2 regions of the Paraburkholderia sp. Ac-20342 genome follow, and region 1 is predicted to be linked to the other one. Evidence: predicted binding sites of a transcription regulator. Region 1 holds the regulator's gene; the other holds the start of a gene.
What was found. The regulator FNR, encoded in region 1, switches genes on or off when oxygen is low (the NO sensors DNR and NnrR bind a similar motif). The targets are predictions, from matches to a motif close to TTGATNNNNATCAA.
Positions count from the first base shown of each region.

Region 2: the regulator FNR is predicted to act here: its motif matches at 11,664-11,677, upstream of G3N58_RS18540 (oleate hydratase).

Region 1 covers NZ_JAAGPQ010000002.1:104,171-119,561, reverse strand. Annotated here, with positions in the region: gene G3N58_RS01325 (porin) at 1-688, shown strand, start outside; gene G3N58_RS01320 (MarR family winged helix-turn-helix transcriptional regulator) at 723-1,229, opposite strand; gene G3N58_RS01315 (MFS transporter) at 1,642-2,967, shown strand; partial or broken gene G3N58_RS01310 (catechol 1,2-dioxygenase) at 2,967-3,275, shown strand; gene G3N58_RS01305 (LysR family transcriptional regulator) at 3,583-4,497, opposite strand; gene G3N58_RS01300 (molybdopterin-dependent oxidoreductase) at 4,669-8,106, shown strand; gene G3N58_RS01295 (TIGR00366 family protein) at 8,256-9,707, shown strand; gene G3N58_RS33940 (hypothetical protein) at 10,472-10,681, shown strand; partial or broken gene G3N58_RS01285 (transposase) at 10,662-10,883, opposite strand; gene G3N58_RS01280 (SUMF1/EgtB/PvdO family nonheme iron enzyme) at 10,993-12,294, opposite strand; gene fnr (fumarate/nitrate reduction transcriptional regulator Fnr) at 12,520-13,314, opposite strand; gene G3N58_RS01270 (universal stress protein) at 13,551-14,018, opposite strand; gene G3N58_RS01265 (FCD domain-containing protein) at 14,317-15,006, shown strand; gene G3N58_RS01260 (acyl-homoserine-lactone synthase) at 15,236-15,391, opposite strand, start outside.
Region 2 covers NZ_JAAGPQ010000041.1:39,142-54,532, reverse strand. Annotated here, with positions in the region: gene G3N58_RS18590 (F0F1 ATP synthase subunit alpha) at 1-1,344, shown strand, start outside; gene G3N58_RS18585 (FoF1 ATP synthase subunit gamma) at 1,341-2,225, shown strand; gene G3N58_RS18580 (divalent metal cation transporter) at 2,265-3,572, shown strand; gene G3N58_RS18575 (hypothetical protein) at 3,577-3,828, opposite strand; gene G3N58_RS18570 (carbamate kinase) at 3,876-4,841, opposite strand; gene G3N58_RS18565 (ornithine carbamoyltransferase) at 4,853-5,857, opposite strand; gene G3N58_RS18560 (arginine deiminase) at 5,890-7,113, opposite strand; gene speC (ornithine decarboxylase) at 7,116-9,470, opposite strand; gene G3N58_RS18550 (basic amino acid/polyamine antiporter) at 9,529-11,016, opposite strand; gene G3N58_RS18545 (UDP-glucose 4-epimerase) at 11,224-11,481, opposite strand; gene G3N58_RS18540 (oleate hydratase) at 11,779-13,410, shown strand; gene G3N58_RS18535 (universal stress protein) at 13,668-14,504, shown strand; gene G3N58_RS18530 (PAS domain-containing sensor histidine kinase) at 14,812-15,391, shown strand, end outside.

The DNA.
Region 1 (15,391 bases):
CATCGCGGGATTGTACGGTTTTCGGGAGGGACCATTTTCGGGCCTTGGCATTCCGGGAAATTCCTCAGGGAACGCGAATTTCGACTGCATGTCGGGCACCGCCATTTCCAACTCGGTGAAATACACGACGCCAACGTACTATGGATTCTCAGCCGGCATGCTTTACAGCTTTGGCGGTGTGCCTGGCGCGATCGCGCAGAACGACGGTAAGAGTTTCGGCGCTAACTATGCCAATGGGCCTTTTTCCGCGGGTGTGGCGTATACGTACCAACGGTACGCGCAGCTTGCGAACGGCATGGCAGGGATACGAAATTTCGGGGCCGGCGCCGAATACAAATTCGGTCTGGCCGTGCTTAACGTCTTGTACACGAACACAAAAAACACAGCCAACAACGCAACCATCAACGTATATCAGATCGGTGCGCACTACCAGATTACGTCGGCACTTTCAGTTGGTGGAGACTACGAATTGATGAAAGGCAATGCCGTGCTTGCCAGCGACAAGGCTAACCAGTTCTCAGTGGGCGTTCGATATGCATTGTCCACGCGCACGGTACTTTATACAGAAGCCGTGTATCAGAAGGTGAGTGGCGACAACGACCCGCAGGCATGGATCATGGCAGTGTCGAGTGCGTCGAGCAACGACAGGCAACTGTTGACGCGAGTCGGGATATTGCATCGGTTTTGAGAGCGGAAATATGGCGTCCCAGGACGCCATATTTTCAGTCGAAGTGTTTGAGTAATGTGCGGCCATACTGGTTGTTGCCTTCGACCAGCTGCATCATCATCCGGATGAATTCAATGCGCTCCTTGGCGTCCAAAGGAGCCAGAAATCGGACCTGAGCTTCGCGCATGCTCTCATACATGTCATTCATGACGCGCTGCCCCTTGCTGCTGATATTGGCGATTTTCTGGCGTCCATCAGCGGGACTAGGCTCGCGCTTGACGAGTCCCCGTTCTTCCAGGCGCCGGAGAACGTCGGCCATCGTCGTGCGGTCGACGCCGACTTCGGCGCAGAGTGAGGTCTGGTCGAGCCCAGGACGCTCGCTCAGCGTTGTGAGCAAGCCGTACTGAACCGGCGTAATCGCGAAGTCTTTGCAGCTTTCAAAGAACAGTGCGACGTGGATCTGATTGAGGCGCCGGATCAGGAAGCCCGGACGCTGCCAGAGGTGACCGGTCTCAATCGCCGAATCCGCGACGGCAGTCTTTTTCTCCGTAACTGTACCCATATTCATCCTTTTCAAAGAGTCCTGTCATTCAGGACAAGTGTAACTGTTGTCTGGCGGTGGCAGTCGGTGGCGCTTGCGTCATGGCAGGCTGCGTAGTGCGCGCCTGGGTTGCAGACACGCCGTCTGCAGTCCTTGACGGGACGGCCTGGGGGAACTCCTGTTGCATTCGTTTTTTTTTCGGGATACAAACCTATCTGTCAGTACGCTGATTATTTTACAGCCAAGTTGGCGGGCCGTTGCTAACGGCTGAGATTCCCTTGGTTTTAAGAGTCAACATAAGAGAAGCGTCACGCAGGCATTTCGACCCGAGGATTCGTTAGTGGGCTAGTTCTATACCCTATTTATCAGTGTGCTGATCAATGGGGGTGGCAGTTTTGCCAGGCGTCAACTTTCATGTGTTTGGAGGCAACGAATGAGTACTACCCCTGTACGACCGAATGAGGCTGCCCTGGGCGGGCAGTCGATGTCCTGGCGCGACATCAAGACGCTAGGGCTCGCTTCCCTCGGCGGCGCACTCGAATACTACGACTTCATCGTCGCCGTATTCTTCACGAAGCTACTCGCTACCGTGTTCTTTCCGCCGCACACACCGGAATGGCTTGCCCAACTCGAGGTGTTCTGTATTTTCGCCGCCGGCTACCTCGTTCGTCCGATCGGGGGTATCTTCTTCGCCCACTTCGGCGACCGGATCGGCCGCAAGAAAATGTTTGCACTCAGCCTGTTCCTGATGGCATTTCCCACGTTGCTGATTGGCCTGCTGCCCAGCTATACGATGTTCGGCATGGCCGCGCCACTGCTGTTTCTGCTGTGCCGCGTCCTTCAGGGCCTCTCCGTTGGTGGGGAAGTTCCGGGTGCCTGGATCTTCTGCTCGGAACACGTGCGCCGTGACCGCGTGGGTCTCGCGTGTGGCCTGCTGATGTCGGGTCTTTGCACTGGCATCCTGCTGGGTGCGTTGAGCGCCAAATATCTGATGGGCAATCTCGATGCGGAGAGCCTGAGGAGTTGGGGGTGGCGCATGCCGTTCATCGCGGGCGGCGTCTTTGGGTTGATCTCCGTCTACCTGCGTCGCTACCTGCACGAAACGCCCGTCTTCGAAGCGCTGCGCGCCAAACGTGCCGCTGACTCGCGTTTGCCGCTGTCGGTCGTGCTCAAACATCATCGTGGTGCGATCGTTGTATCGCTGCTGGCCACATGGGTCTTCTCCGGCATCTTCGTGCTGTATTTTCTGTACACACCGACCTTCCTGCAGTCGCAGTTCCACTATGAAGCGAAAGCGGTATTCACCAACAACTCGTGGTCGATTCTGGGACTGATCATAGGCAGCACGATCGCAGGCTGGGTCGCGGACAGGATTGGCGGCGGCAAGGCGTACGCGCTGGGCAGCATTACAATGCTCGTTGTGACGGGCGCCTTCTACTTCGCGCTGACTTCCGGCAGTAGCGCGGTTTGGCCGCTCTATATCGCCGGCGGCTTCCTGATCGGTACCATTACGCTCGGGCCGTACATTATTGTGAAAAGTTTCCCGCCCGAGGTCCGCTTCACGGGTTTTGCACTGTCGTACAACACAGCCTACGCGATCTTCGGCGGCACCGCACCGGCAGTCGCCTCGTACATGGTGGGTCGGCAGGGCATCCTCATGGCGCCCGCCTGGTATATCGCCGCGCTCTGCGTACTCGGCGTCATCATTGGCTTCACCTGGCGTGCTCCAGTCCACGCCGACGTTGCATCCTCACATTGAGGCTGCTGGGCGCATTGGGTCGCCACGGAAATCGCCCTGCGCACCTGCATTTCTTTGTCACTTCGGACGGCTATCGCAAGTTGACCACTCAGTTCAACATCGAAGGTGATCCCCTGATCTGGAATGATTTTGCTTACGCGCCGCGCGAGGAACTGATTCCTCCCGTTACCGAAAAGCAGGGCGGGACGGAACTAGGTTTGAAGAACGATAACTACAGGGAGATCGAATTCGGCTTCGTCGTGATGCCGCTGGTGCAGGGCAGGGACAATCAGATCGTCGAACGTGTGCGCGCTGCGGTTGTAGCGTAACTCGTGGTAAGGGAGCACCCGGTTGCGCTGCGCGGTGCTCCCGTGATTGTCGTCGGATGACATGTATTAGCCTGGACCGGACCTGACAGGTAGTCGGAGACGCGAAGTAAGGAATGCGATTCAGTGAGGAATCGGTTTCCCCCTGGCGAGTTCGAGTGAGTCGAGGAAGGTACGCCAAGGCGTCTTGACGTAGCACTATCGCCCCTGATGTTCGTGCTCATTGTTGTACCGCTCCGGTGGTCGTGTCACGCTGAAATGCAGCCTGCTGATCGCATAGGCGCGCCATCTCGGCCAGAGAACAGCACGTTTAAACCTTGAACAGAGGTTTCCAGGACCGGAGCAGGTGGCGAAATGCCCGAGCCTGAGGGCTTAATGAGTGACCCTTCCGCCAAACAGCGCCAATATCCATCGTCGGCAACTCAGCGCTAATGTCGCGGCGGCTTATGCGACGTCCCTCTAGCGACCACGGTCTATACACCAGGTCAGAGAGAATCGTGACCCCGTGATTCACAGCAACCAGGCTGCGAACCGCCTCGATTGAACGGCTCTGTATGTGGACTTGTGGAGCAAGTCCGTAATGTCCCCAGTACCTGTTGACCGTTGCTATATGCCCATCCATGTCGAGCAGCAGAAATCTTTCTTTTGCAACGTCCTCAAGTGTGACGCGCTCGGCTGCCTGCAGCGGGTGGTCGGGTGCTGTCCAAAGGCGTCTCGGCGAGCGGAGAACGACCTCAAAGGTTAGTTCGTCGGCTGGCGCGACGTTCGATACTAACAGCAGCGCCAATTCCAATTTGTCGTGTATGAGAGCCTCTTCGATATCTTTGCGTGATCGCTCGACAACCTCGATATCCAGGTCTGAAAACCGCTGACGAAGCGATGTGACGAGCGACGGTAGGAGATATGCGGAGATCGTATCCGTCATCCCAACCTTGACGCGGCCAGATATCTGCACTGGAACTTCCTGCGCAGCTGACACGGCATCTTCAACCGAGCGGCTGGCTTGTTGCACATGGCGGAGAAATCTCTCTCCGGCGTCGCTTAGCCGTACGCCTTTTGCATGTCTTAAAAGAAGCTCTACTCCCAGGCTCTCCTCCAATTTTTGGAGCGCGATTGTCATGGACGACTGCGACACATTGCATAGGCTGGAAGATATCGAGATCTGACCCGTGTCGGCGACGGAGATGAAGTACTCGATCTGTCTAAGGGTGATATGAGTGCTCAAGGTGCAACCTCCAATGATCCTGGCGCGAACCCAATGAGGCCGACGACCGGTGTCACAGAAGAATACAACAAACGATATTGAAAAAAACGATATCAGGAGATTAGAAATATGAATTTGGCGATCAAATTGTGACTAGATAGGATTTCTTCGAAATAGCGAAGGAAGGGCAAGATGGAAGTAGAGGAAAAAAAAGGATATTGCACGCTGTGCAGATCGCGATGCGGCACGATAAACACCGTGAAGAACGATGTGCTGGTAAAGGTTCGTCCGGACCCGGACCATCCGACCGGCTCCGCAATGTGCATGAAGGGAAAGGCAGCACCTGAACTCGTGCATAGCCCTAATCGAAAGCTTTATCCGATGCGGCGCACAACGCCCAAAGGGGCGAGCGATCCAGGTTGGATGCGAATCACCTGGGAACAAGCTCTGACAGAGATTGCCGGAAAACTTCTCCAGTTCAAGCGGGAGAGTGGACCGGAGTCAATGGTGTTCGGTGTAAGCACGCCTAGCGGTACGCCAATGAGCGACAGCATTGACTGGGTGGAGCGATTCATCTGGTCTTATGGAAGTCCGAACATCTGCTACGCAACGGAAATATGCAACTGGCACAAAGACTTTGCGCATGCTTTTACATTTGGATGCGGACTTCCTACTGCAGATTATCAGTATGCTGATGTTATCGTCCTTTGGGGGACGAATCCGACCAACACATGGCTTGCTCAGGCCGATGCGATAGGACGTGGACGGCGCGCTGGTGCTTCGCTAGTCGTTGTAGATCCACGCCCGACGGAATTAGCGAAAGAGGCGAATGCATGGATGCGCGTGCGCCCGGGTACAGACGGCGCTCTTGCGCTCGGCATAGCCCGCCGAATGATTGAGATTGGCAATGTGGACTACGAGTTCGTAAAAAAATGGACGAACGGTCCCTTGCTCGTCCGGTCTGATAACGGAATGTTTCTTCGCGAACGGGACATTTCTCCGGGATCGTCTTCAAATCGTTACATGGCATGGAACGCTCTGAAGGGACGGGGAGTGCCGGTCGCTTCTGAACTTCAACAATCGCCAGGTGATCTCGCTATCACAGGGGCGTATGAAATACGAACAATCGATCCGAAGGGGCGGACAATTGTCGTCCAGTGCGTTCCGGCCTTTCAGATTTACAGGGACGCTCTGGAAAGTTATACGCCCGACGCAGTTGAGCAAATAACCGGGGTTGAGCCGGCTGTTTTGCTAACTGTTGCGGGCATGTTGAAACCAGGTAAAAGAATTGCATACCACTCCTGGTCGGGCGTGGCTCAGCATACGAACGCCACTCAAACCGAACGAGCAATCGCCACACTTTACGCGTTGACCGGAGCTTTCGACACGCGAGGGTCGAACCGTGTGCTCACCCAGCAGCCTTATAACAGGATAAATGCTTTCTCTTTGCTTGATCCGTTGCAGGCGGCCAAAGCGCTCGGCTTGGGCGATCGTCCTATTGGCCCTGCAGCGCACGGTTGGGTAACAGCTCGAGATGTTTATAAAGCCATTATCTGCCGAGAGCCCTACCAGGTTAGAGGGCTTTTTGCTTTTGGAACGAATATGCTCGCTTCGCACGCTGATGCGGATTCGGCGCACGAGGCGTTGAGTTCGTTGGAGTTCCACGTGCACTGTGACCTTTTCGAAACGCCAACGTCTCGGTATGCCGACATATTCCTTCCCGTGAACACACCGTGGGAACGAGAGGCGTTGCGTTTCGGCTTCGAGATCAATGACAGAGCGGTTGAGTTAATCCAGCTTCGGCAGCGGATGGTCTCTCCCAGAGGCGAGAGTCGGGGAGACTACGAAATTGTTTTCGACCTTGCAAAACGAATAGGGCTGGAAAAAGAATTTTATGAAGGCAATGTCGAAGCAGGCTGGAATCATATGCTTGCTCCGCTCGGATTAGACATCGGTACTCTCCGAGGAGTACCAGAAGGTGTTATACGGCCGTTGGTTCAGAATGAGCGAAAGTACACTTTTCCGACGGAAAACGGTTTGCGCGGATTTGATACGGAAACTCAGCGCATTGAACTCTATTCCGAAAAACTGTTGCGACATGGCTATCCAGCCGTGCCCACGTATGTCCCTCCTAATAAAAACCCGACACCAGAGAATAATGCGAACTATCCATTGACCGTTACTTCAATCAAAAATGGATACTACTGCCACAGTCAACATCGAAGCTTGGCTAGCCTTCGCCGGCGAGCACCGTATCCAGTCGTGGAGATAAGCGTTGAACTAGCTGAAGAGCGAAAAATCGTAGACGGAGATTGGGTAAAAATAAATTCTACTAATGGTTCAGCTCGTTTTCGTGCGCGTGTGATTAAAGCGTTAGCTCGTGATGTCATCGTCGCCGAGTATGGCTGGTGGCAATCATGCGACGAGATTGGCATGGAGGCAATGGCTGTTCGAGGGCCTGGGAACAGCAACTTCAACAAATTGGCGGACGGCACGGCCGGAGACCCTATCAGTGGTTCCTCGCCACTGCGAAGTATTCCTTGCAATATCGATCTTGATCCTTCGTATGACGTTATGCGAAGAGCGTGGCAAGGATTTCGCGATTTTTATGTGGCTTCAATCAAGGCAGAAGCAAGTGGGGTGCGGACGGTTACTTTAGCAGCCGTGGATGGCGGTTCTTTGCCGGACTATTTGCCAGGGCAACACATCACCGTGTCCGTTCCGTCGCTTGGCGAAGAGGGAACAACCCGGGCGTATTCTCTTGTCTGTCCGGCCGTCGAACCCGATCGGAAAACCTACAGTATTTCCGTGCGGCATCAACGCGGAACAGCTCGAAACGGGCAAGCCTTTGAAGGGGCAATGTCAAGCTACATCCATAACGTTCTCAAAGTTGGAGATCGCGTCTCTGTACGCTCACCAAGCGGCATCTTTACGTTGCCATTGACCTGCAGGCAACCGATTGTGCTCGTTGCGGGCGGAATAGGCATAACACCATTTATCTCCTACCTCGAGTCGGTCAAGGACTCCCCCGATGCGCCGGAGACGTTGCTCCTGTACGCAAACCTGAACAGTCGCACCCACGCTTACCGAGAGCGGGTGGCCGAACTAAAAGGGCACTTGTCGCAGTTCAGGGTGATTGATTGCTATAACCAGCCAGAAGGAGAAACGGCAGGCGTTGATTATGACCTTATGGGTTATTTGACAGCAAAAGACGTCGACGAAGACTTGATTCAAAGGCGAGCCAGATTTTATCTGTGTGGTCCCGATCGGATGATGGAGGCGTTTATTACAGGACTCACCGATCGCGGCGTTCCCTCCTTCGACATCTTCAAGGAGGCTTTCAAGTCGCCTTCCAAGCCTAACCTGGATGCGTCACAGCACTTCACTGTCCAATTTACTCGCTCAAATGTGTGCGCTGAGTGGTCCTCGGAGAAGGGGAGCTTACTATCTTTCGCAGAGAGCTTGGGAATCTCAATGCCCAGCGGGTGTCGAGTTGGACAATGTGAAAGCTGTGCGGTTCGTGTTGTGTCGGGGAAAGTTGACCACATGGGGGGGCATGGACCAGAGGAGGATGGTATGTGTTTCGCCTGTCAGGCTATACCGGCTAGCAAAATTGAGATTGAAGCCTAGCGAGAACCAATCATTGTCAGCAGGATGGTATGGACGATTCCAATCTATTTCCCTTAGCCATTGTAGGGAAAATCAGAAGAATGGCTTAAGGGGCGCGGCGTAGCTGTTTTCACATAATCAGATTATCAAATTGGAGATCGGAGGCAGTCATGGAGCAGATATCAGGCAGAGAATTAGCAGGGGATAGCCGGCAGAACACGGTTGGAACGCTAGAGGGGGTCGCCGCGGCTATGACTCGGTGGTCAGAAAGATGGTTTCCGGATGCGTATATCTTTGCTGCGATCGCAGTTATTGTTGTTGCGGTTGGAGCGATGGCGATTGGAGCGCCAGTTAAAACGGTTGGGCGCGCGTTCGGTGATGGCTTCTGGACGTTAATTCCTTTCACCATGCAAATGGTCATCGGCGCTATCTCTGGATACGTAGTCGCTGTTTCTCCTCCGGCAGCGAAAGTGATGAATCGACTGGCTCGTTTACCGAGAGGGCCACGTTCTGCCGTTGCATTTGTCGCATTCGTGAGTATCTCCACATCGCTCCTGAACTGGGCAATCAGCCTGATCTTTAGTGGTCTATTGGTCCGGGTTCTCGCGAGGCGCGAAGATTTGCGCATGGATTACCGGGCAGCGGGTGCTGCTGCTTACCTGGGCCTAGGAGCCACATGGGCTCTGGGCCTAAGTTCTTCTGCGGCCCAATTACAGGCGAATCCGGAAAGCCTTCCTAAGGGACTGCTCGCTATCACCGGCGTTATTCCATTTTCCGAAACAATTTTTCTTCCACAGTCGTTCTTGGTGGTTGCTGTTCTGACAATAATTTCAGTCCTAATCGCATACTTTTCAGCGCCAACAGGTGATCGGGTACGCACTGCAGTGGATATGGGCGTTGACGTTAGTGACCAGGAGACGCGGTTAAGCGCTCCGGTTCGACCTGGAGATCGGCTTGACCACTCGCCGGTTATTACAATCATGATCGTCCTGCTTGGAGCAGTCTGGATATGGCACGAGTTCACTACGAAAAACCCTATACTCGCGATCTCAAACCTGAACACCTACAACTTTGTCTTTTTGATGCTTGGGATGCTATTGAATTGGCGGCCCAAACGCTTCCTTAATGCGATTGCGAAATCTGTGCCATCTACGGCAGGCGTCCTTATCCAGTTCCCGCTTTACGGCGGAATAGCATTCATCCTCACCAAGGCTGCCGTCCCGTCGGGTGTACCACTGTCCGAGCACCTTGCGCACTTCTTTGTTGCGATTTCTTCTCACTCCAGCTTCTCAGCAGTCATGGGCTTGCACTCCGCAATATTGGGATTCTTCATCCCCTCAGGTGGCGGTAAATGGATAATCGAAGCCCCTTATGTAATCGAGACCGCAAAAGCTGTGCAGGTTCATCTGGGTTGGGCAGTCACGGTTTATAACGCCGCTGAAGCGCTTCCCAACCTCATCAACCCTTTTTGGATGCTGCCGCTTCTAGGAGTCTTAGGATTGCGCGCCAGAGACGTAATCGGTTTTACGTTTACGCAGTTGCTAGTGCATTTTCCCGTTGTTATCTTCCTTCTTTGGGCTCTGACTAGCACTCTTCAATATCATCCACCTTGGATGCCTTAGAAATCCGGAGAACATAATTGTCGAATTTTTCGACATTATTATTTTATATTGATATGTAACCTAAGCCAAATAGTATGTTATTGCGTCTGAGATGAGATGATTCATGGTAAAAAAATGAAGCAAGAATCTCTTTTGGAGGCCATGCAATCGCCTGGGGGGCTGAGCTGCACGGTAGAATCCCCTGGTGATTGCTATGGATAACTTATCGGTCTTATGCCAGATTCCGCCAATGTGCGTGGGGCAGTGGAATTGCGAAGGGGTTGTCAGCTATTTGTGCCGGCTGGCCAAAGCACATGCGGTTGCCGTCGATGATCTCGTCAACCGTCGCCATGCTCGGGATACGATTTCCGGAGATGGAGGCACTTTTCCTGGTGGAATCGTAGTGCCGCCGTTTCCCTGTTTGCGCGCGGACGTACGGAAAGGCTCGAAACGGCTCTGGCGAGAGTAACAGGACTGTCCGCGGTCCGTTACCTTTCGCTTGCGGCGCTCGTGTCAGTGCTGGACCTGGCTGGGTGGCAGCCGATGGGCCGCGTCATTGTCCCGAATGTTTGCGCGAGAGATCGTATCCGGCGGCGTTGCGCCCGATTCTTTGGGATGTCAGTGTCGTTACCGTATGCCCGCGGCATGCGATGCGGCTCGCTCGTTCGACCTGTGGCAGTCCGCCAGCGCGTCGCCTTGGACTATGGTGGCGACGGCAGGTGCCCGGGGTGTGCGCCAGATGCGGCAGTCTGGGCCTGTCATGTGTAAGTATCGGGGTTGAGCGAGTGACCGATGACGAAATGTGGGTGGCCGCTCAGACCGGGGAGATGATTGCAGCTCTTTCCGGCGGCGAGCGGTTTTCGGCTGATCGCGTCCAACAGGGCGTTCTCGCAATGGCCACTCGCATCGGGGACGGGCGTCCCTATCGCGCGGCGGCCGTCTGCGGTTTCAGTAAAGCGCGTCTGTTCGACTGGGTTCCGCAACCAGCTTCTTGAGCCGCGCATTCTCGTCCTGGAACTGCCTGAGTACGCGGACCTGGTTCGACTCCAGGCCCGCGTACTGCTTTTTTCATCGCTAATACGTCTGCTCGGATATCCCCAGCTGCCGGATCAGGTCCGCCACCGGCATGCCCAGCTCAGCCTGCTTGAGCGCCGCCACGATCTGCTCCACCGGGTACTGTTTGCGTTTCGTCGCCAATCTCCCGTGTCATGGGGAAAATTGCTCCGAAACACTAACACTCATTTCTGTCCAGGATTCCTGCAGCAGATCAATAAAGCGATAGTCGATTTTCCGCGTCAACTATCGCTTAATCCGTCAAACCCCTCACACAGCGGAACCCCGCATAAACATACTGATAATGCGGCTGAAACCAGTTGCGGAATTCCGGCCGCAGCATGCATGCCGCGGTACGCGCCGAGCCGCCTTTGAGCACGTAATGCTGTCCGTCGAAGAAGTTGGCCGAATAGCCGGGATAGAACGGAAACGCTTCGAAGCCGGGCAGTGCGTCGAATAACGTCGAGGTCCACTCCCAGCCATTGCCGAACTGACCTTCGACGCCGAACGTGCTGACGTTGTCCGGATGCGCGTCGACGGGTTGCGGGTCCCAACTGCGGAAGTCGAAATTGCCCGATGCCGCCAGCGGCGCGCCATGCGCGGCGCGCTGCCATTGCGCTTCGGTCGGCAGCGTCTTGCCGGCCCAGCGCGCATAGGCGCTCGCTTCGGCGTGACTGACGTAGACGGGCCAATCGAGCGGCAGCGGCACCTCGTCGAACATCGTGCGCAGCGTCCATTCGCCATGGTCGCTTCGCGCCGCGCGTTGCGACCAGCCGGCCGGATGGTCGATGCGCTCGGCTTCGCGCCACGCCCAGTCACGTGGCGACCACCACTTCGGCTCGCGATAACCGCCGTCCTCGATGAACCCGAGGAACGCGCCGTTCGTCACCATATGGCGGTCGACCTCGAACGCGGGCACCTCGACCTGTCTTGCGCCGAACTCGTTGTCCCAGCCGAAGCGGCCGGCCTCGCGCGTCATGCCGAGCACGGCGGTCCCGGCCGGCACGCTCACCATCGACGACAACGCCCCGCGCCGCTCGGGACGCGTCGCCACGGCCTCACGCAATGCGGTGTCCTTCTGCGCGAGCGGCAACTGATGGAACATGTACGCGAGCGTTTCGGCATGCATCAGACGATGCTCGATCGCGACGTTGAGCAACTGCTCTGCTGCCTCGCCGCGAGCCACGTCGCCGAGGTTGTCGAGCGCGTTGTCGATTTGCCGCCGCGCGCGTACCGCGTACTCGCGCACCGTATCGAGCGAGGGCCAGTCGCTCGGCTCGTCGGTCGGATAGCCGCCGCCGACCGGATCGATGCCGAATGCGAAAAGCTGGTCGAGTTCCGGCGCAAACGCGGGCAGATCGAACAGACGCCGGTCGAACAGATTGCGATCGAAGGCTTCGAGGTGGCCGATATAAAACACGATGCGATGACGTTCGCGGATCGGCCGCTCATAGAGGTGTTCGGGTTTGACGACGGCAAAGAGGGCGTCGGTGATTCGACGCGCGTCGATCAGGCGTTGCACGAGCGGGTGATGCGGAGCAGGGTCGCGATTCATTCGCCGGGTCTCCTAAGGCGGTCGAGCAGAGTTAGCGCAAGGCGCTCACTCCTGTCCCGCGCGAGCGGCTTGCCACGGGGGACGGTCCAAAAACTCTATCCGCTCGCAGGGCCCGTGCCAAGGTGAAAAGTGCGCGAAAAGCGCACGAAAAGCTGCGAGGAATACCGCTGGAAAAAGACGGCATACGGGCCCGTAAGCCCTTTCACGAGCGGGCCGACAGACGGCTCAAACCTGCCGCAGTCCTTCGATATCGACGATGCGAATGTGCTTGCCCTGCGTGTCGATGAGACCTTGCTTTTGAAATCTTGACAGGGTGCGGCTGACGGTTTCGAGCGTCATGCCGAGATAGCTTCCCATGTCCTCGCGCGTCATGCGCAGATTGAATTCGGCCCACGAATAGCCGCGCTGCGCATTGCGTTGCGATACGTCGAGCAGGAACGCGGCGACGCGTTCGTCGGCGGACAGCGAGCCGAGCACCATCATCTGCGCCGCCTCGCTGACGATCTGCGCGCCGAGCAGCTTGTGCATGCGTTCCTGCATCGAACTGATCTCGCGGCACAGCAGCTTCAGCGCGCTGTACGGCACGATGCAGACGCTGCTGTCTTCGAGCGCGACGGCACTGCACGCATGCACGTCCGCGCTGATGCCGTCGAGCCCGAGCGCTTCGCCGGCAAGGCGCAAGCCCGTGACCTGCTCGCGGCCGTCGCGATGAACCATCACCGTTTTCATCGAGCCCGAGCGCACCGCGTAGATGCTGTCGAAGTGGTCGCCGCTGCGATAGAGCGCTTCGCCGCGCTGCACGGAACGCGCCGAGCAGATCAGCGTTTCGAGCTTCGACAGCTCTTCCGGCGACAAGCCCTGCGGCATGCAGAGCTGCCGCATCGAGCAACTCGAGCAGCGCGCGGCGGTGCGTGCGGCTGGGGTCCGGCGGCTGCCGCGCGCGGGCGGCGCGCCGGTGGTGCGATCGGCCGTGCCGGTGGCGCGGGGTAGGGAACGGCTAGCAGCGGAAGAGGTCGGCATGGTCTGCGCGCGGTAAGCGTAAGGGTGAATCGATTGTCCCATCCGTCTTTGCACGGGCCGGGTGGCAAAGTGACGCGTGGGCTGAGTGGGCATTCTGCGAAGCCTGCGCGTTCACTCCGGAGCGGGACGATGAGCCGCCGGGGATTGTGCCGGTGGGTTCTCTGCCGGCGGACACGGCGGCCCGGTTGCCGCCAGGCATCGCGTTGTATGCGGTGCCCGGCGCATGCTGCAACAACTCAGGCGGATTCCTTCCCGGTGCCCGCGGCGGACGGAATCAGCAGCACCGGCAGCGTAGCCTGACGCACGCAGCGCTCGGCGACGCTGCCGAGAATCAGCCGCTGGAAGCCGCGCCGGCCATGCGTGCCCATCACGAGCAGATCGGCGCCGAATTCTTCCGCGGCCTTCAGCACGATATCCGACACATCGCCGAGCGATGACGCCTCGGAAACCGCCGGCTCGCCTCGCACACCCTGGTCGGCCATGGCCTTCGAGAATTCCGCGCGAAGCTCCTGGCCTTCCTCGATCAGCCGGTTGCGCAGAATGGACGGATCGTAGCCGGGCGCCTCGAAATACATCGGCGTGTTTTCGACGACATAGAACGGCCGCAAAACCGCGCCATTGGATTTGGCCAGATCGAGCGCTGCTTCGAACGCACGGCGCGAGGTATTGCTGCCGTCGACCGCGACGAGAATGCGTGTGTACATATCGACTCCGCTTCTGAGAAATGCATTTGCCGCAACCGCTGTGCAACAAACGTTGCAGCGGCCGGGCTCCTCGGTCTTTTATACCAACGAAGCTTAGATGATTGCCGGAAAAGATGCACTCGACCAGGATGTAAATCAAACATTTGCCAAATTTCGCGGCTCAGTCGCTGTGCGACGAGCGTTGCGGCGGCAAGCGCGGGCGATCCCCGGGAAAATACAGGGCGCATAAGTTTTCTCAAGGCGTCACAGGGTTGGCCTTACAATCAGACCATATTCAGACAAGTAGCCCAGTCCGCTGATGAACGATCGTAAAACCAGGGGCTTGCCCGACCAGATTTACGGCGACATTCTCAATCGCATTCTCGAAGGCGAGTACAAGGAAGGCGAGAGATTGCCGACCGAGCATGCGCTCGCCGAGCGTTTCGCGACCTCGCGGCCGACGGTGCGCGAGGCGCTGGCGCGGCTGCGGGCGGACGGCATCATTACGACGCGGCATGGCTCGGGCACGACCGTCGCGCGGCGGCCCGATCCGGACGTGCGCCGCTTCGCGCCGCTCGAAACGCTGTCCGATATCCGCCGCTGCTACGAATTCCGCATCGTGACCGAGGCGGGCGCGGCCGCGCAGGCCGCGCTGAAGGCCGATGCCGAGGACATCGCGGCGATCGAGCAGGCGTGGGACGAACTGGAGCGCATCATCGAAGCCCAGGGGATCGGCGCGAAGGACGACTTCATGTTTCATGTGGCGGTCGCGCGCGCCTCGAAGAACCCGTTTTTCATCACGGTCATGTCGTTTATCGAGGAGCAGATCGTGTTCAGCATGAACCTGTCGCGCAATCTGTCGCTCGTGAAAACGGTGGAGCGGCAGCGGCTCGTGCAGGCCGAGCATATGGCCGTGCTCGATGCGATTCGCCGCAGGGACGCGGCTGCCGCCGAGGCGGCGATGCGCGCGCATCTCGAGAACGCTCTCGAACGGATGTTCGGTTCCTGAGTCGGCGCGCATGCCGCCGGATTGGGTGTCGCGGTGGTCAAGCCACAGCCGGGTTGTTGTCAGGCTGCGAATCGGTGCCACAAACCGGGCTTGGAGTCGGATCGAGAGTCGGGCTTGGAATCGGGCGGAGAGTCGGAGCCGTCGATCAGACGGCGATCAGGGCTGCAAACCGTGACCGTCAAACGGTGTCCATAAACCGGGCCGCGCTCGAATTCGCTTCAGCCGGCGATCAGGCTGCCGCCGCGACCGGTCCGAACAATGCGGTAAGGGTCTTTTCGCTCACTGCAACGTTGAGTGCCACGGCGCGCTCGACGCCGATCTGCATCGGCTCGCCGAGCCGGCTGATGTCGAGGCCGGCGCGGCGCAACATCCGTTCGATCGGTGT
Region 2 (15,391 bases), on a different contig from region 1:
CTCACGCTCGATGCGAGCACCATCGCCGCTGTCCTGCTCGATAGCGGTGACGCGATCGCCGCCGGCTCGCGCGTTGCCGGCACGGGCCAGGTGGTCGAAGTGCCGGTCGGCCCCGGTCTGCTCGGCCGGGTAGTCGATCCGCTTGGGCGGCCGCTAGACCGCGACGAAGCCATACCGGCGGCCGCGCATATGCCTGTCGAAAGACCCGCGCCCGCAATCATCGAGCGCGATCTGGTCACGCAGCCGGTCGCGACCGGGATCCTGCTGATCGACGCGTTATTCGCGATCGGCCGCGGGCAGCGCGAGCTGATCATCGGCGACCGCGCCACCGGCAAGACCTCGATTGCGCTCGATACGATCGTCAACCAGAAGGACTCGGACATGATCTGCGTTTATGTAGCGGTCGGCCAGCGTGCGACAGCAGTGCAGCGCGCAATCGACGCAGTCCGCCAGCATGGCGCGCCTGAACGCTGCGTGTTCGTCGTCTCGTCGGCAGCGGCCTCGCCCGGTCTGCAATGGATCGCGCCCTTTACTGGAATGACTATCGCGGAATATTTCCGCGACCGGGGACAGCACGCGCTCGTCGTGATCGACGATCTGACGAGACACGCCGCCACGCACCGTGAACTGGCATTGCTGACGCGCGAGCCGCCCGGCCGCGAAGCCTACCCCGGCGATATTTTCTATTTGCATGCGCGCTTGCTGGAACGAGCGGCCAGACTGTCGAGCGAACTGGGAGGCGGTTCGCTGACCGCGTTGCCGGTTGCGGAGACCGATGCCGGCAATCTGTCCGCGTATATCCCCACCAATCTGATCTCGATCACTGACGGACAGATCGTGCTCGACTCGGGCCTGTTCGCAGCGAACCAGCGCCCCGCGGTGGATGTCGGCCTGAGCGTGAGCCGGGTCGGCGGCAAGGCGCAGACTCCCGCGCTACGTAGCGTGTCGGGACGTCTGCGGCTCGACTATTCGCAGTTCCAGGAACTCGAGATGTTCACGCGCTTCGGCGGCCTCACCGATGCACGGGTCAAGGCACAGATGACACGCGGCGAGCGGATCCGCGCGCTGATTACGCAACCGCGCTTTACACCCTTGCGTCCTGTCGACGAAATTGCCCTGCTCGCCGCGCTCGACGACGGCGTCTTTGACGCGTTGCCCATCGACTGCATCCCGTCCGTACGCGCGCGACTTGCCGCGCATCTGGATGCACACGGCGGCGCGGCCGCAGCGGCCACGCTCACGGCGACCGGCCCGCTCGACACCGCGGCACGCACCGCGCTCGTCGCAGCGGTGCGCGACCTCGCCGGGCAGTTAAGTACATCCGCCGAAGCCGTTTCTCCATGAGCAACAGGCTCAGCGATGTCGAGGCGCGCATCGCCAGCGTGCACGAACTGGAATCCGTGGTGAGCGCGATGCGTGGCATCGCGGCCGCGCGCTCGCAGGAAGCGCGCAGCCGGCTCGACGGCATCCGTGCCTGCGCCGATCTGATCGGCGCGGCGATCGGCGATGCACTGATGCTCGATGACCACGACACGCAACCCAGTCGCGCCGATGCGGACGGCGGCACACATGTGGTCATCGTCGTTTGCGCTGAACAGGGCTTCGTCGGCATGTTCAACGAACACATGATCGAAGCGGCGGCTAACCTGCCCGGCACGGACGCACGCGGCTACTTCGTGATCGGGGGGCGCGGCGCCGTGGTGGCCGACGCGCACGGACTCAAGATCGACTGGTCCGCCCCGATGGTTGCCCACGCCGACGAGGTCGCAACGCTGGCCAGCCGGATTACCGAAGCGCTGTATGAACGTCTGGAAACAGGCCGTGCGACCCGCGTCACGGTACTGCACGCGGTGCCGCAGTTGTCCGCCACCATTGAAATCCTCCAGAAGTCGTTGTTGCCGTTCGATTTCACGCGCTTTGCCGTGCCCGCCCGCCATCTTGCACCGCTCGTCACACTTGCTCCACAGCGCCTGCTGGCGGAACTCGCCGAAGAATATGTGTACGCGCAACTGTGCGAAGCGCTGATGCTGTCCTTTGCGGCAGAAAACGAAGCCCGTATGCGCGCGATGGTTGCCGCGCGCACCAACGTGCTTGACACGCTCGACCAGTTAACCGGCGACTTCCGCCGTCTGAGGCAGGAAGAGATCACCGCCGAAATCGTCGAGTTGTCCGCGGGCAGCCCCGCAGTCGAGGCTGCCCGGTGCAAGCCGCGTCCATCACGCTGAGCGCGCACCCAGTCTGTATGCACATCCGCCGGGAGCCACATGAACAACCTGCCGCAAGCGCCTGATCCTGTGGGACCCGACCCGGTCGTCGGCCCTTCCAAACCGCGGCTGCTCGGCGTGCTCGGCCCAGGACTCATCACAGGCGCCTCGGACGATGACCCGAGCGGCATCGCCACCTACAGCCAGGTCGGCGCGGCGTTCGGCTACGGCCTGTCGTGGACCCTGCTCTTCAGCTATCCGCTCATGGTTGCGATCCAGATGATCAGCGCCCGGATCGGCCGCACCACCGGCCACGGGATTGCCGGCGTATTGCGGCGGCACTATCCGAACTGGCTGCTGCAATGGATCGTCGTGCTGCTGCTGATCGCCAACATCATTAATCTGGGGGCCGACCTCGGCGCGATGGCCGATGCAATGGCGCTTTTGCTGCCCGGCCCGACATGGCTGTATGTGTTGTTCTTTTCAGCGGTATGCATCTGCATGCAGCTATTGTTGCAGTACACGCGCTATGTCGCAGTGCTGAAGTGGTTCACACTATCGCTGTTCACGTATTTCGCCGTCCTAGCTGTGACGCACGTGAACTGGACCCAGCTCGCCAGCCACCTGTTCATTCCGCGGATCGGTTGGACATCGAACTATCTGACCGCCGTAGTCGCCGTGTTCGGCACGACCATCAGCCCTTATCTGTTCTTCTGGCAGTCCGAGGTGGAAGCCGAGGACATGCGGGCACATCCGCGCCGAGTGGATCTGCTCGATGCACCCGAACAGGGGGCCGCTGCATTGCACCGTATCGAGATCGATACGGTGACCGGCATGGGACTCTCGAACCTCGTTGCGTTGGCCATCCTGGCGACGACCGCCGCCACCCTCAACGCACACGGCACGCTCGACATTCAAACCTCGTCGCAAGCCGCTCAGGCGTTGCGGCCGATCGCCGGCTCATTTGCCGCGCTTTTCTTCGCAACCGGGATTGTCGGGACCGGGCTGCTATCGGTCCCCGTGCTCGCGGGATCCGCCGCCTATGCGATCGGTGAAGCGCGCGACTGGCCGGTCGGCTTCACCCGCAAGGTGCAGGAAGCCAAAGCTTTTTATGCAACGATTGCGATTGCCACGTTGATCGGCATGATCGTCAATTTCACCTCGATCAATCCGATCAAGGCCTTGTACTGGAGCGCGGTACTGAACGGCATCGTCGCCGTCCCGGTGATGTTCGTCATGATGCTGATCGTTTCCAGAGCCGACATCATGGGGCGGTTCATCGCCCGGAGCTGGCTGCGCGGGCTGGGCTGGCTGGCGACAGGAGTCATGCTGATAATTACGCTGGCCATGCTGGCCACGTCGTCCTGAGTAGCTAACGCTCGTGCATGCCTGCTGTCGCGCTGCTTCTGACGACGGCCACGCACGCCTCTATGCGTAGCCCGCCAGCTTGCGCAAGATAGAGCACGGTGTGCCGCCGGACACTCACGAGCTGCGATACCGCGAGCAGCGCATCCTGTTCGGATCTGGACAGCGGTTCGACTTCGGTGCCGTCGCTGCCCTCGCGAAACGGCGCCGCGCAAATCGACGGCCGATAGCGCGGCGCCCCGGATAGTTCTTCGTTCATCACGGATTGTTTGCAGACACCCGAGTGCCCGGCCCATCGTGTTGGCCTTATTGTTGGCCACATCGCGCTTCCGGTCCGACGGGCTCGCCCGCTTCGATCCCTGCCTGACCACTCCGAATCGACGTGCCCGTCATCCCGGCAACCAATTGCTCGATATCGGCTAACGCCCCGATCACAGCACGGCGTCCGGTAAGCCTCGCAAACTCGCAGGCAGCTTCCACCTTCGGCCCCATCGACCCGGCGGCGAAGCCCATGTCCTCGAGTGCTTCCGGATTCGCGCGATGTATCAGCCTTGCCGCCGACGTGCCCCAGTCGAGATAAACGCCGCTTACGTCGGTTGCAATCACGAACAGATCGGCATCGATTTCGCGCGCCAGCAAGGCGGCGCTGCGGTCCTTGTCGACCACCGCTTCGACACCGCGGTAGCGGCCGCCCGGCTCGACGACGACGGGAATGCCGCCGCCGCCCGCGCAAATCACGATCGTGCCGTCCGCGAGCAACGTACGCACCGGCTGGATCTCGAGAAAACGCAGCGGCTTCGGACTGGGCACGACGCGGCGCCAGTCCGCACCATCCGGCGCGACCGTCCAGCCGGTTTCGCGGGCGACCGTCGCCGCAGCGCTTTGCGTGAGTATCGAGCCGATCGGCTTGTCCGGGTGATCGAAAGCAGGATCGGTCGCGCCCACTTCCACCATGGTCAGCAATGTTGCGCAAGCGCGCTTGGCAGGCAGCCGGTTGCGCAGTTCCAGTTCGATCATGTAGCCGATCATCCCTTCGGTTTCCGCATCCAGCACATCGAGCGGAAAGCGCGCGGCGCGCGGCGTACTCTCGTTTTGCACCGCCAGCAGGCCCACCTGCGGCCCGCTGCCATGCACGATCACCAGGTCGTTCGAGCCGGTCAGCGCTGCCAGCTGTGCCGCCGCGGTTTGTACGTTGCGTTGCTGCGCGTCGGCACTGACCGCCTCACCGCGTTTGAGCAGTGCGTTCCCGCCGAGAGCGACGACGATGCGCATGAGTCGCCCCTTTATCCGGCCAACGTGGCGACCAGGATCGCCTTGATGGTATGCAGCCGGTTTTCAGCCTGATCAAAGACGATCGACGCATCGGATTCGAATACCTCGTCCGTGACCTCGACGCCATTGGACAGTCCGTACTGCTCCGCGATCTGCCTGCCAATTTCAGTGTGTGCATCATGAAACGCCGGCAGGCAGTGCATGAATTTCACCCGCGGGTTACCAGTCGAGGCCAGCAGTGCTGCATTAACCTGGTACGGTAAAAGTTCGTTGATCCGCTCGCCCCATTTCTCGAACGGCTCCCCCATCGATACCCACACATCCGTATAGATGAAGTCCGCGCCCCTCACCGCTTCGCCGGGCTTTTCAGTCAAGGTGAGACGCGCGCCGGTGGTGGCCGCGATGGCGCGGCACTGTTCTATCAGTTCGTCGTGCGGCCACAGACGACGCGGCGCGCACAGGCGGACATCCATGCCGAGTTTCGCACCCACGATCATCAGCGAATTGCCGGTATTGTTGCGCGCGTCGCCAATGTAACAATAGCTGATCTGATGCAAAGGCTTATCACTGTGTTCGTGCATCGTCAGCATGTCGGCCAGCATCTGCGTCGGATGGAATTCGTCGGTCAGACCGTTGTAGACCGGCACCCCCGCATATTTCGCGAGTTCCTCGACGATCTCCTGGCCATATCCCCGATATTCGATCGCGTCGTACATGCGGCCCAGCACGCGAGCCGTATCCTTCATCGATTCCTTATGTCCGATCTGCGAACCTGCCGGATCGATATAGGTCACGTGAGCCCCCTGATCGTGCGCGGCGACTTCGAACGCGCAACGAGTGCGCGTCGACGTCTTTTCGAAAATCAGCGCGATATTCTTGCCGTTCAGGCGCGGCGTTTCCGTACCGGCATATTTCGCCCGCTTCAGATCTCTCGACAGGTCGAGCAGGTAGCGGATCTGGCGCGGTGTGTATTCGATCAGCGTGAGGTAGCTTCGGTTATGTACGTTGAACATGATGATTTCCGTTAGTCGGTCATTTCCGGAGCGCGTCAGAGAGGGATAGCGTCCCGCTCGATCGGACAGCTCAGGCAGTGGGTACCGCCTCGGCCTCGCCCAAGCTCGCCACCGGGGATTTCGATGACCTCGACACCGGCCTGGCGCATCTTCCGGTTAGTGCAGGTATTGCGGTCGTAGGCGAGCACCACCCGGCGATCGAGTGCCAGCACGTTATTGCCGTCATCCCATTGCTCGCGTTCTGCTTCATAGGTGTCGCCGCCGATAGTCAATACGCGCAGCGAGCCGAGACCCAATGCCTTCGCCACGACAGCAAGAAATTTTTCCTCATGACGTTCGTAGCGAATCTCGCCGGGTTCATCTCCGGGATAAAGGCTGGTGCACCGGATGGCATCCGCGACGTCCGGATAAATGCTGACGAAGTCGACGTCGATAAACGAAAACACCGTGTCCAGATGCATGGACGCGCGCGCTTTCGGCAACTGGCAGGCGATCACCCTTTTGGCGCCGTGACCGGCAAACAAGGCGCGTGCGACCTGCGTGACCGCCTGCGGACTCGAGCGCTCCCCCATGCCGATCAGCACGATGCCTCCGCCGATCGGCATCACGTCGCCGCCTTCGAGCGTCTCGACGCCATAGCTCGTCTCGGGACCGCCCCACCATGTCTTGACCTCGCCGGCAAAGCGCGGATGGAAGGCATACACGGCGGCAAGAAGCAAGGTCTCTTTCCGCCGCGCGGCCCAGAACATCGGATGCAGCGTGACGCCGCCATACACCCACGCGCTCGGATCACGCTGGAATATCAGATTGACGAGCGGCTGGATCACAAAGTCCGAGCGCTCGAGATAGCCGCCGAACAGCCCGCGAGCGTCGAACGGCAGTTCAGCCTTCGCCACCCCGCCAATCAGCACGTCAGCCAGTTGCTGCGCGGGCATCTCTTCGAGCCACAGCCGCAACTCACGCAGCATGCCTGTTCCGACTTCTTCTTCAACGATGCGCCGGTCCAGAATCCAGTCGCGTGCCACCGGATTCAGACACGTTTCGGCGAGCAGGTGGTGGAATTCCAGTACCTCGACGCCCCGTTCGCGCAGCACACCGGTGAATACCTTGTGATCCTCGATTGCCCGGTCGACCCAGATCACATCGTCGAACAGCAACGCTTCGCGATTCGCTGGCGTCAAGCGCCGATGCGCGAGCCCGGGACTGCAAACCATGACCGTGCGCAGCCTGCCGGCCTCCGAATGAACGCCTGAAGCCATCGTTACCCCCTGGAAGTAGATTGCTCGATTACGACGTACGTATAAAGCCGCGTGCTTCCATCGCTTTCCGTCTTGCGATAGATGCCCTGAATCTCATTTTCGAAGCCGGGAAAACGGTTGCCGCCTTCCTCGAACATCCGGAAGTAGTCGAGCATCGGCAACGCCTTTTCGTCATATCGTTCGCCTGGCACAATCACGCCGATGCCAGGCGGATAGACCAGTGCGAGCGTGGCTGCGATCCGGCCGCCGATGTGCTCGATCGGCAACAGCTCGACGTTATTGCGCACGAGTTCGTGCATCGCCTCCTGCGGCAGCATGGCGGCCTGGGGGAAATGCGACGCGCGAAACTGCTCCCGCTGCAGACGGCTGACGTTATGCTCGCGATAAAAGCCGTGCATCTGCGCGCAAAGATCACGCAGCCCGACACCGGCGTAACGCTTGCGATGGGCCGCGACAAAAGATGGGATGACATCGTCGAGCAACGCGTTGTCGTCGTGCAGTTGCTTGAACCGTACCAGCGCGGAAAGCAGCGTGCCGGCCTTCGACGATTCCAGCCCAGGTGTCAGTAGAAACAGAATGCTGTTCAGATCGTTCTTCTCGGGCACGATCCGCACTTCGCGTAGGAACTCGGCGAGCACCGCCGCCGGAATGCCATGCTCTGCGTATTCACCAGTGCCACGATCGAAGCCGGGCGTGAGCAACGTCAGCTTGTTCGGGTCGGTCATCGCATAGCCCGCCGCCAGCGGGCCAAAACCGTGCCACTTCTGCCCCGGGACCAGTTCCCAGCAGTCCGCACTCGCGGCCAGCCGTTCGGTTGGCACGTCTTCCCAACGCTCGGTCCGATTCTCGAACTGGACCACATCCGGCACGAACGGATCGAAGAACCATTGCCGCGCCGAATCGGTTTCAGTGGTTTCGTACTCGCGGCGCAGCGCGCGAATCTTCTTGCGCATTTCAATGCCGAGCCGAATGGTGTCATCCCACAGCACTTCGCCTGAACGGCCGCGCATCATCTGCGCACCAACGTCGAGCGATGCGAACAGCGGGTAGAACGGCGAGGTCGACGCATGCTGCATGAACATTTCATTGAAGCGCCGATGGCTCACCTGTCTGCGCTGTCCATCCAGGTGCTCATCCTTGACGTGAATCTGCGATGCCTGCGAAAAACCCGCCAGTTGTTTGTGCGTCGATTGCGTGGCGATAATGCCGGGAGCGGACGCATCCAGTCCTTCGAGACCCATTGCGAAGTGACCTTTGAACAACGGGTGAAATTTCATGAATCCGGCCCATGCTTCGTCGAACAGAATGTACTCGCACAGCCGCCCGATTTTCTCGATGAGCATTTGCGCGTCGTAGATCGTGCCGTCATAGGTGCATTGTTCGATGATCGCGACGCGAAACGGCCTTTCGCGCTGCCAGGCGTGCGGGTCCTTGATCAACGGGTTACGCCGGATGCTGTCGCGAACGCACCTTTCGTCGAGCGCATCGAAATCGATCGGCCCGATCATGCCGTGTGCGTTGCGCGTGGTCGGCAGATAGATCGGGATGCCGCCGCCCAGCAACAGCGCACCGTGATGGGCGGCCTTGTGGTTGTTGCGGTCGAACAGCACGAGGTCGCCCGGCGCTACCAGTGCGGTCAACGCGATCTTGTTCGACGTCGAGGTCCCGTTGAGCACGAAATACGTCCGTTCCGCGCCGAATATGCGCGCGGCAGCCTTTTGCGCCGCCAGTGCCGGGCCTTCATGCACAAGCAGATCGCCCAGTTCGACGACCGAGTTATCCAGGTCATTGCGGAATACGGCTTCGCCCAGATGCTTGACGAACGCGCGGCCAATCGGGCTCTTCTGATAAAACACCCCGCCGTTGTGGCCCGGGCAGGTCCACATCTGATTGGCCTGCTCCGCGTAGTCCACCATCGCGCCGAAGAACGGCGTCTTGAGCGAATCGGCGTAGCTGTGCAAATGACTCACCAGATTGCGCGCAACGAATTCCGGCGTGTCTTCCTCGATGAAGATGTAGCCCGTCACCTGACCGAGCACCGCCACAGGAATTTCTTCCAGCAGATGACGCTCCACCAGAATGAAGACCGGCACATCCAGGCCGCGCTCGCGCACGAACCGGACAAACGACTCGACGTCACTTTCCGGTTCACTCAGCGACCATTCGACAACGATGCATCCCGTTGACGCGTCGCTGCGGATAGCGGAACAGGCCTCGGCGGGTTCGGCGGTGATCGTCGTGCCGTAACCGAGCCGGCCGAGTTCATCGACAATGCGCTGCAGCCGCGAAGACGGCAATGTCGGCGGCAGTGGCATCGCGCAACAAAACAGGAAACCAAACATCTGGTCGTATGGCATCGTGATTCCTGATGAAAATACCGCAATGGAACAGGGTTCGGCGTCCACGCCGAACGGTTCAGCTCAGCTTGACCGTGCCGCGAGCGAACAGCACCAGCGCGGCAATCGCCACGGCGGTCAGAATCACGGCGACGACGATTTCCCGGCGAGTGAAAACCGGTTCAGTGGGTGCGTGCTCGCGCCGGGCCCACCAGAACACTGGGAATCCGATGGCAAAAAGAATGGTCGACATCAGAACGAACTGCGGGCCGGCCGCGTAAAGCAGCCAGACCGCATAGACCGTCCCCAGCACACCGGTCCAGATCGACTCGCGAACGGTTTCGCCCGCACTCGCCTCGTACTTCGATTGCAACGCATAGCGCCATAGGAACGCGGTGCTGGCGAGGTAAGGCGGCAGAATCATGACGCCGGTGATCGAGATCAACCAGTTCCATGCGTCATGGGCAAAAAGCACGACGAACACCGCGAGCTGCATCGTGGCGCTCGAAATCCACAGCGACGGCGCGGCGGCGTGGCGGCGGTTTTCGCGCGCCAGAAACTTCGGAAATACGCCATCCTTCGCGCCTTCATACGGCAACTCGGCGACCAGAATCGTCCACGCGAGCCAGCAGCTCAGCAGCGACAACATCAGTGCCACCGAAATAAAGACCGCGCCCCAATCTCCGACCGCCGCTTTCAGCACGTAGGCGGCGGACGGCGATGCGAGCCCCGCGAGCTGCGCCTGATGCATCACGCCGAAAGGTAACGCAGACAACAGGAAGTACAGCACGGTGCAGACGAGCAGGCCGAGAAACGTTGCGACACCCACCTGCGACGCCTTGTCCGCGCGATCCGAAACGACGACAGCACCCTCGATGCCGATAAAAACCCATAGCGTGACGAGCATCGTGCTCTTGACCTGGCCGAGCAGGCTGCCCAGATGTTGCTGCTGCCCCCAGAAGTCATACGAGAACATCCCGCCCTTGATCGCCACCGCCATCGCGCACAGGGCAACCGCAATGGTGCCGATATTCAGCACGCTCGAAATCACGTTCAGGATCGCTGCCCGCTTCACACCGGACAGCACGACGAAATTCATCACCCAGATCAGCAGCGACGCGCCAATGATTGACGGCCAGTTATTACCGCTCTTGAAGATCGGGAAAAAATAGCCCACGGTCTGCATGAACAACACCGCAAACGCGACGTTGCCGAACGCGGCCGACAGCCAGTATCCCCATGCCATTTCGAAACCAGCCAGCGGACCGAAGCCTTCTTTCGCATACGAGTAGATGCCGGCCTTCAGATCCGGCCGTTTGTCGGCCAGCGTGCGAAACGTGTTCGATAAAAAGAACATGCCGATCAGCGTAATGACCCACGCGATCACCACTGCAGCAAGCCCCACGCCTTGCGCCATGTTTTGCGGCAGATTGAATGCGCCCCCGCCGATCATCGATGCAATGACGACTCCCGTGAGCAGCGGCAGGCCCAACTTCCGGCTGCGGGCCTGGGACACGCCAGAAGGTTGCGCTTGAGCACCGCTCAAAATGCCATGCGGCTGATCCATTGTTTCTCTCCTGGTGCCGGGTGGGTGCGCGGCCGCGCGGCACGGTGAATTTCTGATTGGAACGGTGACCGTCAGCCTTGAAGCTCCGCACCTGACCGGTTGTTGCAATCGAGAATAGAAGACTTCGACCTGCCCCAATTGATCTGTATCAAGCTGCACGCGGACCGGCGGGCTTGAGACCGAAGCGGGCTTCCGCCCCTACCCCATCTACATCCCGTCTACACCCAACGACACCGATAGCGTCTTCGACATCTTGAGTTGCACCCAGGTCATGCCTTCGCGAAACCCGGCGAGTACAGCCTCGCGTTCACTCGGAAAAATGCTGCTGTGAGTGAACTTGTGAGTGAATGTGCCTTCCGGTGTGGTGTGGCTAAGCTGGATCGAGCAGTCGTAACCGCCCATGGCCTGATGCGTCTCCACCGACACCGACCAATTACCGTCACTAACATTTCCGCAAAGCGCCATGACTCGCTCCTGATGTTTCGTTTAACCAGATTGATGACGCATATGCCGAACCATCGTATGGGAGAAGCGTCCGGCAACTTTGATATGAATCACAGGGTGGCAAAGTGGCGAGATACGCCGAAGCCGCGCCGAAACGACAGGCGACGGGTGGAAGTGCACGGCGGCGTCTCAGCAAACGTTGTTTGATCCAACTCAATCGAAATACCGACACCACGCGTATGTTGGGCCAACGCTCCTCCAGATGCGAAGGTGGTGCGCTCGCACTCCGATTGCGGCGAACATGAAAAGGAAAACAACATGCAAAACTCCGCCCCCATTCATGCACAAACGCGGCGCGACGACCTCGGCAGCAGCACCGCAGAGGTCGGCAGGTTCTATCTTGTCGGCGGCGGCATTGCCTCGCTGGCCGCTGCCGCCTTCCTGATCCGCGACGGCCACGTGCGCGGCTGCGACATCCTCATTTTCGAAGCGCTCGACAAACCCGGCGGCAGCCTGGACGGGGCGGGCAATGCGGAAAGTGGCTGCATCGTGCGCGGCGGCCGCATGCTGGAGAGCAAATATCTATGCACTTACGATCTCTTCTCATCGATTCCGACCCTGGATGACAGCAGGAACGTGACGCAGGAGATCTTCGACTGGAACGAGACTATCCGTACCTCGTCCAGTTCGCGGCTCGTGAGAGACGGCAAACGCGAAAACGCGCCCACTTGCGGACTCGCCGAAAAGCATTTGATGACGCTGGGCCGCCTGGCGATCGAACCGGAAATCATGCTCGGCAACAGCCGGATTGCCGATCACTTCGACGCATCGTTCTTCGAGACCAATTTCTGGCTGATGTGGTGCACGACCTTCGCGTTCCAGCCATGGCATTGCGCCGCCGAATTCCGCCGGTATCTGCTGCGTTTTGCGCATATGTCCGCGGGCCTCAACCAGTTGCACGGCATCATGCGCACGGTCTACAACCAGTACGACTCGATGGTCCGGCCGCTGTGCCGCTGGCTGGACGCGCACGGCGTCCAGTTCCAGGCGGACACCCGCGTCACCGATCTGCAGTTCGACGAGACCGGCCCGCTGAATCGTGTGAGCGGCCTTGTTTGCGAACGTGCGGCGCGACGCTTCGAGGTGCCGGTCGGTGCCGCCGACAGAGTGATCGTCACGCTCGGCTCGATGACCGACGCGTCCAGCGTGGGCGGAATGGACCGTCCCGCGTCGCTAGATACGGTCGAGGCGACGGGCGCCTGGAGCCTGTGGAAAAACATCGCGGCCGGCCGGCCTGAATTCGGCCACCCGTCGGTCTTCGCCGATCATATCGACGCGTCGAAGTGGCTCTCGTTCACCGTGACACTGCGCGAACCGACGTTGTTCCGGCTGATCCGCGACCTGACCGGCAATGTCCCCGGCGAGGGCGGCCTGATTACTTTTCCCGAGTCGAACTGGCTCGCCTCGATCGTCTTGCCGCATCAGCCGCATTTCATCGGTCAGCCGGCGGACGTACAGGTGTTCTGGGGCTATGGCTTGCGCGTCGATCAGTCTGGAAATTTCGTCAACAAACCCATGTCCGCCTGCACCGGCCGTGAAATCCTCACGGAAATTCTCGGTCATGTGAAGACGGACGCAGAGGCGGCCCGCATTCTCGAACACGCCAACTGCATCCCGTGCATGATGCCGTTCATTACCAGCCAGTTCCTGCCACGCAGCCGCGGCGACCGGCCCGCCGTGGTGCCCGAAGGCTGGCGCAACGTCGCTTTTATCGGACAGTTCTGCGAACTGCCGGACGACGTCGTGTTCACCGTCGAATACTCGGTGCGCTCGGCACAGAATGCCGTCTACACGCTGCTCGGGCTCGATCGGAGCGCACCGGATGTCTACAAGGGGCAGCATGACCCTCGAGTCATCTACAACACATTCTCGACGCGGCGGGACCACTAGTCAGCGATTGCCGGGCGGCCAGAAGCGTGCCGCCCGCATCGGGAAGAGCGGGACAGCGGCCCTGCATGAAAAGGCGGCGCGCTTGTCCGCAGGTTCGCGCATCTCGCGCAGCGACCGAGGGTCACCTCGGCCGACGAGCTTCGACATCAGTCGCGCCTACCACCGCACCATTGATCTGAATCAACGCGGCGGACTCGCCCGCTCATAGACTCAGATCACGCGTTCGTGCGCCACTCACCTACTTCTGGAGCTTTGCAATGAGCTACAAAACCATCGTCGTTCACCTGGACACGAGCCAGCGCGTGCATCCACGGCTCGAAATGGCATTGCACCTCGCGAAGCACTTCGGCGCCCATCTAACCGGTGTATTTGCCGTGTTCAGTCCCGATCCGCGCTCGCTGTACGTAATGGACGGAACCGCCGACTACTACACCGCGCATGAACAGTTGCGTGCCGAACGGCGCGGGGCGATCGAGCGTCTGTTTCACGCGGAGTTGCGCCGCGCGGAGATCGCGGGTGAGTGGATCGCCGTCGATGATCCAGCCAATCTGGCGGTGCCGCTTCTAGGCCGTTACGCCGATCTGGTGATTGCCAGCCAGGATGACCCGCACGATCCGGAATCGTACGTCGGCGACTATTTCCCCGAAAACCTCGTCATGTCCGCTGTCCGACCGGTGCTGCTGGTGCCGCATGCCACCCGCGTCACTTCCCCCGGCGACCACGTAATGGTCTGCTGGGACGGTAGCCGCGAAGCCACTCGCGCCGTCCACGATGCACTGCCGTTCATGCGCACCGCCCGGCTCACCACGATCGTCGCCGTGAACGGAGGCCGCGGCGAACCGGGCGCGCGCATTCCGGGCACCGACATCGCGACGGTGATCGCGCGGCACGGCATCCGTGTCGAGATCAGGGACGTCGATGCGAGCTCAGGTGGCCCGATCGGCGACACGTTGCTCTCCGAGGCGGACGCTCTCGGCGCGGATCTGCTCGTGATGGGCGCCTATGGCCACTCACGCTGGCAGGAACTGCTGATGGGCGGGGCAACCCGCACGATCCTGAAGTCGATGACCGTGCCCGTGTTGATGTCGCATTGAACCTGTACTCCGCACGCTCACCCGCAGCGTACTTTACGCAGGCCGGGCCGCCCGCTCCAATTCAAAGCACCCCGCACATCGAGGCGCTTCGCCCCTCGTCCAGATCCTGCGCACGCGGGATCGCCACACCTCGCCGCCCATCGGGACACTGGCATGATCCGTGCGATTCGCGCAAAATGGGCGGCGCACGCGGCACACGGGGCGAAGGCTGAACGCAACCGAAGCGGGAAACATCGTGGCATTGTGACCCACTCCGCGCCCAACATCGACCGGCACCGCGGATTGTCTTTCACCCAAAGAGGCGCGCATGCCCCATTACGGTAAAACGCCCTTCATGTCCGGCTCATCACCGCGGGCGCGAGTCGCCGCGCTTGTGCGACGTCCTGCGTTTGTCGGAGCGCTCGCCTTTGCCGTCGCGCTCGTGCTCGCGCTGGAAATATGGCGCTGGACGGTGGACCTGTCGCTGCGCGAAGCCCCGCTCAGGGAAAACAGCTTGCTGATAGCGTGCATCGCGGCTGCCTGTCTCTTCGCCGTCGCGGCCTTTCTGATCGCACACACACACGGTGCCTACACAGCGACAAACGAGGCACGCAATCTGTCCAGCGCCAACGCGGCACGCTTGATGGGGATCATCCGCTCATCGATGGAAGCCATCATCACTGTCGACGAACGGCAAAACATCATCATCTTCAATCCCATGGCCGAACATGTGTTCGGCTGCAGTGCGGAGGAGGCGCTCGGCGCCTCGCTCTCGCGCTTCATTCCGGAGCGTTTTCGCGCGACGCACGCGCGGCATGTCGAACAGTTCGGCGTGACGGGAGTGTCCGAGCGGCAGATGGGCAAGCAGCAGCGCGTGCTGTTCGGCCTGCGCAGCAACGGTGAAGAGT